Rheinheimera salexigens: one gene and its partner. The protein of the gene in region 1 interacts with the protein of each later gene in a pairwise test. Links are inferred from orthologs where the notes say so. Each region holds a gene or a part of one and is shown on either strand. Other genes may lie near its edges. The genes, in order: BI198_RS01325 and recJ.

Region 1 (6,844 bases):
ACGGTTTGTGGGCATAAATACCCACACCAGACCCGACCATAAAGGGCGGTAATAAAAAACAGTGCATAAGCAGAAATAATAAAAATCCACGCCAAAATAGTAAAGTCTTGTGGCCATAAGGTGAGCGAAAACAATGTAAATTTCTGTTCACCAATATCCAGCAGAATAGCCTGATGGCCTTGGTATTGGATCCACGGCAATATCATAAACGCGGCCATCGAAAGAAAGCCGATATAACGGCGAATGGCTTGGTGTATTCCTGTTACCGCCCGAACATAAATACGATTTCTCGCACTATAAGGTGTGGCTTTAGCAGGATCAGGTTTATGGATCTCAACATGGGCGGGAATGTTTTTAACATCTATTCTTTGCTGATCCACGGTTTTTCCTTATTACTGCTTACTGTATCTGTTAGCTAGTATACCATTATGTACAGGAAAATATTTTGATCTAACCTAGCAAAAATAGCGTTGAACGCGTTAATTCACTAGTTTAGGCTATCATTTAAAACGGTTTTTACTTGCGAGTAACGATACAAACCACGGTGCATGTCGGATAACTATTCGTTACAATAGCGAGAGCCGTTATAATGGCCGCTAATTAACATCGCACGAGTCATAATAATGACGACGGGCATTAGCCAACTAACAATAATAATAAAGCTAATTTGGGCCGACTATGAAAAAATTTTTCTGGATCATTGTTATTTTTTTACTGGTGTTAACCTTTTCGGATCATGATGTTATCCGGCCACATAAAGAAAAATTATATGGTTTATTCATGGATGAAATGGCAGATGCAGGCGACAACAAGCAGGCAGCCTTACGCCAAGTGAAGAAGGAATTGATGGCTGCTGCAGAGCAATGGGGCGAAGGTCAACGAAAGCAATTAGAAAAAGCGACGGCAAGTATTGAAGCGCTGCTGAAGTTTCAACAAGACTATTGTATTAGCGGAGATTTTAATCCAATTCTGTTTGGTGAGCCGTTAAAACAAAGCTGTAATATTATTAGTAATCATCAGCATACTTTAACTAAACCTTAATTGAGGGAATTTTCATGCGCGTATGCGGAATAGAAATAAAAGCCAATGAAGCCATTATATGTCTTATGGTTTTAAAAGACGGTTTATTTGAGCTACCAGAATGTCGCCAAACGCGCTTTACCCTGAGTAAAGATGCCGATAGTGAACAGATGCAGCATTTTCAATTTACTTTCGCTAAGTTTATTCAAGACTATAAAATTGAACAATTAGTGATAAAAGAGCGGCCACAAAAAGGCAAGTTTGCCGGTGGTGCTGTAGGCTTTAAAATTGAAGCTGCATTACAGCTGATAAAAGACTGCCGTTGCAGCTTAATGTCAGCTTCTGAATTAAAAGAACTGCTTAAACGTAATCCGCTACAAATTGACTTTAAAGCCACCGGTTTAAAAATCTTTCAAGAAACAGCTTTTTCAACCGCTTATGCTTTTAGCTTAAACTCGCTACGTAAAATATAAAGTTAAAGGTCCGGTTTTAGCGTGTTCAATTGCTAAAACCGGACCTTTATTTAATTTCAGTTATACGCCTTATTTCATACCCCAGCGACGAATAGCCAGAAGCATTAAAGCAAATATAGAGATTAAACCAGTGCTACCTGAGTTGATAACGGCAGGATTATTGTTGCTTGATGCGGTAGTTGGCACTTTTGTCACATTAGCGTCAGTATTTGGGCTAGCATCAACCACAGTAATACTTTCTATGGTAATAAAATTACTCGCTACTAAAGGCTTATTGTTATCGCGATCCGCAGTAGTATAGTTTTGTAACGGTAAGTCTTGCGTGGCAGGAAAATCAAACCGAGCTAGTGCCGCCATGGCATCAATCACTTCCATACCCTGGGCATTAACTTGGCCAAACACCGTAAAACCACTATTCTGCTTATCTAAATTAGCGGCATTATTGTTTAGATTAATAAACCATTGATTAGTCGCGCTATTAGGCTGCCCTCCAAGCTTTGCCATGGCAATAGTGCCACGTACATTTGACCATTTAGGCTCATTAACAATAGCTGCATTAGTGGTAGTGGCTTTTAAGGGTAGTTGCTGTTCAAATTTAAAACCACCACCTTGAATGACAAAGCCAGGTACTGAACGATGAATTACCGTATTGTTAAAGCGCTCGGCATTAGTATAGGTAAGAAAGTTTTCTACGGTTACCGGCGTGCTTTGATCAAATAAGTTGATTTCAAAGCTGCCTAAATTGGTTTTAACTTCGACAATAGTTGCTTGCACCGCGCTACAACCTAGTATTAAAGCAGCTGCAGTTACAGCTTTGAACATGTTGTTAATCATATGGCCTCCATTTTAAATGCACGCAGCATAAAACAGACACCTCGCTATTCGCTACTGAAATAACACTTAATTACGTTTTGTATCTATTTTAGCTACTGACGGCTTTCGCACATAAGGTTTTCTTTTACCACTACTGGCTTTCTTCTTTGACCAGCCTTGGTTAGTTCCTTGCGGTAATTTCATGGTTTTAATCGTATTAGCGTCAGCAATTAGCTGCTGTAGCTCATCACATAAGGGCTGCATAAAGGCTTGATAACTGCTTTGTTTTTGGCTGATATTATTTAAGCTGGCTTCCCACAGTGCAGTCATATCGGGCAGTGTCGCTTTAAGAGGTAGGGCATTAATCAGTGCCGTACCGGTTTCAGTAGCAAGGATGAGTTTTCCTTGGCGCTGAATAAACTGGCGTTTAAATAACAACTCAATAATACTGGCGCGAGTAGCTTCAGTGCCTAAGCCGTCAGTGTCGCGTAATATTTTCCGAATGTCTTTATCTTGCACATAGCGGCTAATGCCGGTCATAGCCGCTAATAAGCTGGCATCGGTAAAATGTTGAGCGGGCTGGGTATTTTTTTCTAATACTGTTGCATCAATGCACTTTAAGGCTTGGCCTAACGTTAGCTTTGGTAGTTGACTAATTTGGTGCTCGTCACTGTTTGCCTGCTTGATCTCATTAGTTGCAGCTTGGCGAAATAGCTGCTTCCAACCTGCGGCTTGCTCTACTTTAGCCGTGGCGCGAAATATACCGGTTAATATTGTTACTTCAACACGGGTTTCAGCATAGCAATAAGCTGGATAAAACTGGGCTAAATATTGCACTGCTATTAATAAATATAAGCGTTGTTCTGTCAAGCTAAGCTTGGTTAATATTTGCCGTTTCGCAGTGGGGATAATCGCGTGATGGGCAGACACTTTACTGTCATTCCAGGCTTTACTACGCAGGCTAGTATTGGCATTGGCAACCGATTCGGTTAAGTCTTGGCTATTGGCTGCAATGCTTTGACACAAAGCGGCAGCATCATTAAATTGTGCTTGCGGTAAATAACGGCAATCTGAACGCGGATAGGTAATCAGTTTATGTCGTTCATATAATTGTTGGCAGGCATCCAAGGTTTGCTGGGCACTGATACCATAACGTTTGGCGGCATCAATTTGCAACGCAGATAAGTTATAGGGCAGTGGCGGAGCAAGCTTTTTATCTTTTTGTTCCAGCTTGCTAACGATAGCGGCTTGGTTAACAATTTTATTCTTAACCTGTTCTGCTAACGCTTTTACTAGCACTCTGCCCTCCTCATCTTGGTAAGGTAAGCAAGCCTCGCTTGGCTGCCATAGGGCAGTAAATTGTTCATTAGCCTGAGTGCTAAGGCTAGCAAGTACCTGATAAAACGGTTTACTGATAAAGTTCGCAATTTCTTCGTCACGCCGAACCACTAAACCCAATAAGGGCGTTTGTACTCTACCGACTGATAATACTCCGTTATAACCTGATTTTTGCCCCTGCAAGGTATAAGCTCGAGTCATATTTAAGCCGTATAACCAATCAGCACGGCTGCGGGCTAAGGCCGAGGTTGATAGTGGCACAAAGTCTTTATTGGCTTTTAACTGCGATAATGACTTTTTAACCGCATCCGGATTTAAGTCGTTAATTAGCAAGCGTTGAGCTGTCTCTAACTTAGCGCCTTTAACGCCACAGTAGGCCAACATTTGATCAACTAAAAGCTGACCTTCGCGGTCAGGATCGCCGGCATGAATGATTTTATCGGCTTGTTTTATCAGTTTTTTTAATATCTGAAACTGTTTTGCAGCAGATGATTTAACTTTAAGTTGCCAGTCTGTCGGAATAATAGGCAAATGTGCAGCCTGCCAGCGTTTATAATCGGGGTTATATTGTTCAGGAGCGGCTTGCTCTAATAAATGGCCAATACACCAACTAACAACATCGCCATTAGCAAGTCGGATAAAACCGTTATCTTTATGTTGAGGTTTAGGCAGCACTGCTGCAATAGCTTTACCTAAACTGGGTTTTTCTGCAATATATAAGATCATAGCGCCGCCAACTGTATGTATATACAGCAATGTAGCCTTAATTAGCTCTATTTGCAAAATATTTGTAATAAAATTTGGCTTTTAGCTAAAAGCGCATAGAATAATAAAACGTAGTTATTTTTGATGTTAATTCAAAGTTGTCAGGCGGATACTTAAATTATGGCGCAATATAATGATATTAAGAAAATCTGTGATGATCTGCAAAAGACAGGTCAGCCAGTCTCACTAGATTATTTATTGACTCAAATCACCGGCGCGCAAGCCAGTGTGGTGGTACATTATCAAAAGTGGCGCAACGAACAAGCTCATAAAGCCCCTGAAACAGCTGATACTGCTTTTAGCTCAGACTTTATTACTGCCTTTCAACAAGAAGCTGCCCAATTTGCTAAACAGCACACCGACCGTTTAAATTTACAATTAGAACAAGCTATTCAAGCTGAAGTTAATGCCGCAGAACAAAATCAGCAGTTACAAAATGAATTATTTGATATTCAGCAGCGCAAAGAACAATTAGAGGCCAGCGTAACTGAACAGCAGCAAAAGCTAGCCACCCAAACCGAAAAATATGCTGCTTTATCTGAGCAGCGTGATCAGGCTAATGAGAAAATAAAGCAGTTAACAGAGCAAGCTGCTACCGCAGAGCAAGCATTAGCCTCCGAGCAACAACAGCTACTGCAAATACAACAACAACTGGCTGACGCGACAGCAATACAGCAGCAACTTACCGATAATATTAGTCAGCTTACGTCTGCATCAGCTGAGCAACAAGAGCAAGCCGAGCAACAACAACAAAAGCAAGCCGGTATTATTGCTGAGCTACAAAGCAGCTTAGAAGCACAAGAAGAATTAATTACTGAAGCGCAACAACAAGCTGAGCAAAGCCAGCAGCAATTAACAGCGCAGCAACGAGATAGCCATGAAGTACAGCAGCAACTTAAGCATGCATTACAGCATAGCGAGCAGCAACAGCTAGATTTACAAAGTAAACTTGCTCATTCTGAACAAGAATTAGAGCAAGCAGAGCTAGCGTTAAAAACGGCTGAAGATGGCAAAGCCGATATTGAGAAGTTACAACAACAAGCTAAAGACAACGCGGTTAAATTACAGCAACAAGATAATGAAATAATCGAACTCAATGGCATGTTAACTGAGTTTGAAAGTCGCTTACAAATTGCCACTAAAACCGAAACTCAAGCGCTAGCTCAAAGCCGTCGCTTACAGCAGCAGTTAGAACAGTTACAGCAAGGTGGTGCGGGTTCAAGCGCTACAGATACGGATAATGAGCTAGTAGAAAAATACCAACAACTGCAGGCGCATTTTCAACAGCTGCAGGATAATTTAGCCGCACAAGAACAAGAAAAATCACAACTGGTTGCCCAGCATGAACAAGTAATAGCCCAACTTTCTGCAAGAGAATCTGCGAACAGTACGTCAAACGACAACAACGAGCAGTTAAGTGCATTACAACAAGAGTTAAGCCAAGCACAAAGTGCATTAAAAGAATTTGAAGCAGATAAAATTGCCTTAGAGGCTGAGCACGATGTCGCCTTAGCTAAGATAGAGGCCAGTAGTTCGCAAGACCACGCGTCGACTGCTGACATTGAAAAAGCTCAGCAACAAATTAATCATTATGTAAACCAAATTTCGACTTTAAATGCTGAACATGATGATGCAAAAAAAGAAACTAAAGAACTACGAGCGACCATTGCTACATTACAGCAGCAATTAGACAAGTTAGTTCAAGCACAACAAGCACCAGATAATGGTCCTGCCGATATGCAGGAAATGCTAAATCAGCTTAAAGCCAGTAATGCGATGTTAAAACAGCAAAATGAAATGACGGCTAACCATCAAGTTGAACAGCGGGAAACTATTCGTCAATTGCGCGAAGAATTACAACAGCATCGTGATAAAACCCAAGATATGCAATTAGATCATGATCGCATGTTAAAGCAAAAAACTCAGTTAGAGCAGCAAGTAGGCTTTGTTAAAGATAATGCTGCCGCGACTATTGAGCGGTTAACTCGTTATCGTGAGCAAGCCCAAGAGAAAATTGAAAAACTAGAGAAAAAACTTAGCGAAAGCAAAGTGTCCGATCCGCTTTAAACATTAAGGTTTACGGCAGAGAAACTAAGCTGCTACGACCTTTTGTGCATAACCTGATTAAGTAATAACTGTTATCATATTAACTAAGCAGTATTTCTTAATCAGGAGCCACGAATGCCCGCCATGTTACGTTCAACTTTCTACATAATGTTAGGAGGTTCGGTTGTCTTAGCGCTTGCGCTGGGTATTCGGCATGGTTTTGGCTTATTTTTAGCGCCAATGAGTGATGACTTTGGCTGGGGCCGGCAAACTTTCGCCTTAGCTATTGCCTTACAAAACTTAATTTGGGGTTTAACTCAACCACTTACCGGCGCTTTAGCCGATCGCATAGGTGCCCATAAGGTGGTTATTGCGGGTGGTTTATTTTA
Region 2 (5,014 bases), 940 kb from region 1 along the record:
CATGCCATAAATGGCAATAATTTTATCAGTAAGATCAATATCTTTAATCTCTGGCCAATGCGCTTCCCAATCTTCTTGAATTTCACCGAAATCCCAAGTCGATAAACCTAAAATTAAAATGTCATACTCGGCCATTTTAGTAAAAGGTACATGCTTTATATTGCACAGCTCAACATGGTCTGCACCAATTAGCGCCTGAATTTTCTCTGCTACTATTTCGGTATAGCAGGTGGTTGAGCCATAAAACAAACCGATTTTCATTCTGTTTTCACCAACGGGCATAATTAATTAAAATAAGTTAAAGATAGCTAAAAAGCATAAATTGGGGCTAGTGTAGCAGAAGCCGAGACCAGGCAAAATCCCGACTTTGCGCCGTGCACCGCTTGAGGTAACATAGTGTAATGAAAACAGCCCCCGCGAAAAGCAAACAACTGAAGCCACAGCCAGAAGATTCCGCCGTTATTGCCGAATTTTTACAGCATCTATTTTTAGAAAAAGGCCTAAGTCAGCATACGCTAAGTGCGTACGGTACCGACTTAACCAAGTTTGCTATTTTTTTAAGGCCGCAACAGGTGTTATTAAACCAGGTTGATAGCTCATTATTAAATCAATATTTAGCCCAGCGGGTCGATTTACAGTTTAGTCCTCGCAGTACGTCAAGAGCACTCAGTAGCCTGCGCCAGTTTTATGCTTTTTTGCATCAACAGCAGCGCATAGCCGATAATCCGCTGGCGCAAATGCTCAACCCGAAAATTGGTCGCAGCTTACCGAAAAGTTTATCTGAGCAAGATGTTGAGCGATTGCTGAATACGCCAGATATTAGCGATACAATTCAGTTTCGTGATAAAGCCATGCTAGAAATTTTATATGCCAGTGGTTTACGGGTATCAGAGCTTACGACGCTAAGTATGCAGCAGCTTAATTTACAACATGGCTTAATAAGAGTGCGCGGTAAAGGTAATAAAGAACGTTTAGTGCCTATGGGTGAAGAGGCCTTGCATTGGCTTAGTCGCTACTTAGTTGAAATTAGACCCGTTTTAATGGCAGGTAAAGTACTGGATGTAGTTTTCCCCAGTAGTCGAGCACAGCAAATGACACGGCAAACGTTCTGGCATCGTATCAAGTTTTATGCAAAGGTAGCGGGTATTAATACTGAGTTATCGCCCCATACGTTACGGCATGCTTTTGCGACCCATTTATTAAACCATGGTGCAGACTTGCGTGTTGTGCAAATGTTGTTAGGCCATAGCGATTTATCTACCACGCAGATATATACCCATGTGGCTCAAGCAAGGTTACAAAGCTTGCATCAGCAGCATCATCCGCGAGGTTAACTCTCATTCTTTGCCACTAGACAGCATTGCGACTAGAAAGCAATTTAAAGCAGCAGTATCAATACTGCGACAGAACAGTAGTACAGGAAAAGACATGCATAAATTATTGTTAGCGTTAATCGGTTTTGGTTTTATCAGTGCAGCGGCAGCCAGTAGTGACAATATTCAAACTGAAACAAAACAGTATCAGCAGGTACAGCAGCAATTTAAATTGTTGAATCTGAATATTAAAGCGATTTCTGAGTCGCCCGTAAGCGGTTTATTACAGGTATTTACCGATAGGGGGCTATTTTTCAGCTCGAAGGATGGTAACTTTTTTATTGACGGCAAAATATATGATTTAAATAACCGTCAGTTGGTAAATGACAGCGTAATGCAGCCGTTTATTAAACAGCAATTAGTGGCTATGACGGATCAAGGTATCTTGTATAAAGCTAAAAACGAAAAATACGTTATAGATGTGTTTACCGATCCTACCTGTGGCTATTGCCGTAAATTACATAACGATATGCAAGCTTATAACGATGCGGGTATTAGTGTGCGTTATTTAGCCTTTCCACGTGGTGGCGAGAACTCAGCAACCTTTTTACAAATGCAGCATATCTGGTGTAGCAAAGACAGCAAAGCGGCAATGAATGCAGCAAAAAAAGGCGATAAAGTAGCCGCCACAATGTGCACCAACTCAGTTCAGCAGCAATATAAGTTGGGTGAATCATTTGGTATTACCGGCACGCCAGCAATAGTGTTACCCAGTGGCCGTTTAATTCCGGGTTATCAGCCTTTGCCACAGTTATTGGCGCAATTGGCTCAAGAATAACGAGCACTAGTAAATCTAATACCAGTATAACTAACTCAAGAGTAGGCTAAATGACCGCTGTAAAACGTCAGATCATGCAACGCCAACTGCCAACAATCTTGCCGCAGTTGGCTGCGAATATGCATCCAGTGCTGCAACGAATTTATGCCAGCCGAGGTGTCAAAACCTTAGATGAACTGCAACGCAGTGCTGCGGGTTTGTTGCCTTTTCAGTCGTTAAAAGGCATTGAGGCGGCGGTTAAATTACTTGAGCAAGCTTTAACTTCTCAGCAACAAATTGTTATTGTCGGAGATTTTGATGCCGACGGTGCTACTAGTACGGCAGTATTATTAACCGGACTTAAAGCGCTAGGTTTTCGCTTTGTTGAATATTTAGTCCCCAACCGGTTTGAATATGGCTATGGTTTAACTCCAGAAATGGCCGAATTAGCCGTTGGCCAAGGTGCAGAGCTAATTATTACTGTTGATAACGGTATCTCAGCATTAGAAGGCGTAGCGTTGGCCAAAAAAGCTGGGGTTAAGGTGTTAGTAACAGATCACCACCTTGCTGGCGCTGAATTACCTGATGCTGATGCCATTGTTAATCCTAACCAGCCAGGTTGTGAATTTCCCAGTAAGGCGTTAGCCGGTGTTGGCGTGGCATTTTATGTATTAATGGCGCTGCGAAGCCATTTACGTCAGCAACAGTATTTTAGCCAACACAATATTGCTGAACCTAATTTAGCCGAGTTACTTGATTTGGTTGCACTTGGCACCGTAGCCGATGTAGTGCCATTAGACAGTAATAATCGTATTTTAGTCCATCAAGGTTTAATGCGTATTCGTAGTGGTAAATGCCGCCCGGGTATTCAAGCCTTAATTGATGTGGCTAATCGTACTACCGCTAAGCTTACAGCTGCTGATTTTGGCTTTGCTTTAGCACCCAGGTTAAATGCTGCTGGCCGATTAGATGATATGTCGATAGGTATTAGCTGCTTGCTAACACAAGATATCGGGTTAGCACGGCAATATGCAGCTGAATTAGATAGCTTAAATGTCGAGCGGCGGGCGATTGAACAAAGCATGCAAGTCGAAGCCCAAGCTTTTTTATCCCAATTATCTTTTGACGGTGCAGAGCTACCAGAATGTTTATGCTTATATCAACATGACTGGCATCAAGGCGTGATTGGTATTTTAGCCGGGCGAATAAAAGAGCAGTTTCACCGGCCAACTATCGCTTTTGCGCAAGGCGATGACGGCGAGTTAAAAGGCTCGGCGCGGTCCATTGCCGGCTTACATATTCGTGATTTACTGGAGCAAATTTCCAGTCAGTACCCAGGTTTAATTAAAAAGTTTGGTGGTCATGCTATGGCGGCCGGCTTAACCATAGACGCAGATCGATTAGATACTTTTAAGCTGGCGCTAAACTTAACCGCAAAACAGCTATTAACCGCTGAGCAATTAACTGCAGTGATTTATAGCGATGGAGAATTAAGCGCAAATTGTTTTGAGCTTAACTTTGCCCAAATGCTGCAAGATGCAGGACCTTGGGGACAAAGCTTTCCTGAGCCGGTATTTGATGGTGAATTTAATTTAATGTCGCAAAAAATGTTAGCCGATCGGCATTTAAAAATGATGCTACAAACCGCTGATGGCAAGCTAGTAGATGCTATTTGGTTTAATGCTGACAATAAAGCTTGGCCAAATATTAATATCAACAAAGTGAAATTAGCTTATCAGTTAGATATTAATGAATTTCGCGACCGGCAAAATTTACAGTTAATTGTTCGGCATATGGACGCGGTAACGGATTAAGCGGCTAATAAAACTGCAGTTGGCGCAAAAATAGCGAATATCTGGCTAATACCAAGTGAAAATAGCTGAATAGATGGCTGCACTGCCGGCAATAATTTTGCTACAATTGCTGCTTATTTTTTAGTCTTGCTTACAAGGTTACAATTAGCGCATGTTTGAAGTGAATCCGGTAAATAACAGCATCAAAGATCTTACAGAACGTACCCATGTCCTTCGGGGGTATCTTTGACTATGACGGCAGAAAAGAACGCTTAGAAGAAGTTACCCGGGAATTAGAAGATCCTGCAGTATGGAATACTCCCGATAAAGCCCAAGCTTTAGGTAAAGAGCGTTCAACCTTAGCCCAAATAGTTGAGACCATTGATAAGTTAGATTCAGGTTTAGAAGACGTTGCTGGTTTGCTAGAACTGGCAATAGAAGAGCAAGATGAAGACACTTTTGTAGAAGCTAAAGCAGAATTAGCCGATCTAGAACAACAATTAGCGGCGCTTGAATTTCGTAGAATGTTTTCAGGTGAGCATGACGTAAACAACTGCTATTTAGATATTCAGTCAGGCTCTGGTGGTACTGAAGCGCAAGATTGGGCCAGTATTATTATGCGGATGTATTTACGCTGGGGTGATGAGAAAGGCTTCAAACCAGAAATTTATGAAGTCACAGATGGTGATGTGGCGGGAGTGAAAGGCTGCACCATTAAATTTACCGGCGAATATGCTTATGGCTGGCTGCGTACAGAAACGGGCGTGCATCGCTTAGTCAGAAAAAGCCCTTTTGATTCCGGAAATCGTCGCCATACTTCATTTGCCTCAGTATTTGTTTCGCCAGAAATTGACGATGATATTGAAATAGATATTAATCCGGCTGATTTACGTATCGACACCTATCGCGCTTCTGGTGCTGGTGGTCAGCACGTAAACCGAACTGATTCTGCGGTGCGTATAACGCACTTGCCTACTAATATAGTGGTGCAATGTCAGAATGACCGGTCGCAGCATAAAAACCGTGATAATGCTTATAAACAGCTACGTGCCAAGTTATATGAGTACGAAATGCAAAAACAAAATGCTGAA

What was found.
Region 2: the proteins of BI198_RS01325 (region 1) and recJ interact in binary tests that used the Escherichia coli proteins (3 or more experiments, as listed by UniProt). The link is inferred for Rheinheimera salexigens from one-to-one orthologs.

Annotation. Positions count from the first base shown.
Region 1 is NZ_MKEK01000001.1:263,429-270,272, forward strand. Bases 1,883-4,816 are described here. They hold BI198_RS01325 (DNA topoisomerase III), read right to left. Parts: upstream 4,371-4,816; coding sequence 2,394-4,370; downstream 1,883-2,393. Other genes in these bases: BI198_RS01320 (peptidylprolyl isomerase), read right to left, coding at 1,883-2,327; BI198_RS01330 (coiled-coil domain-containing protein), read left to right, coding at 4,530-4,816. Also shown: cytochrome c oxidase accessory protein CcoG, read right to left, coding at 1-380; BI198_RS01310 (hypothetical protein), read left to right, coding at 679-1,041; BI198_RS01315 (DUF3010 family protein), read left to right, coding at 1,056-1,493; more of BI198_RS01320, read right to left, coding at 1,563-1,882; more of BI198_RS01330, read left to right, coding at 4,817-6,476; BI198_RS01335 (MFS transporter), read left to right, coding at 6,591-6,844.
Region 2 is NZ_MKEK01000001.1:1,198,936-1,203,949, forward strand. Bases 1,704-4,572 are described here. They hold recJ (single-stranded-DNA-specific exonuclease RecJ), read left to right. Parts: upstream 1,704-2,201; coding sequence 2,202-3,944; downstream 3,945-4,572. Other genes in these bases: dsbC (bifunctional protein-disulfide isomerase/oxidoreductase DsbC), read left to right, coding at 1,704-2,151. In the rest of the region: flavodoxin FldB, read right to left, coding at 1-261; site-specific tyrosine recombinase XerD, read left to right, coding at 402-1,334; more of dsbC, read left to right, coding at 1,429-1,703. UniProt on the Escherichia coli protein: Single-stranded-DNA-specific exonuclease.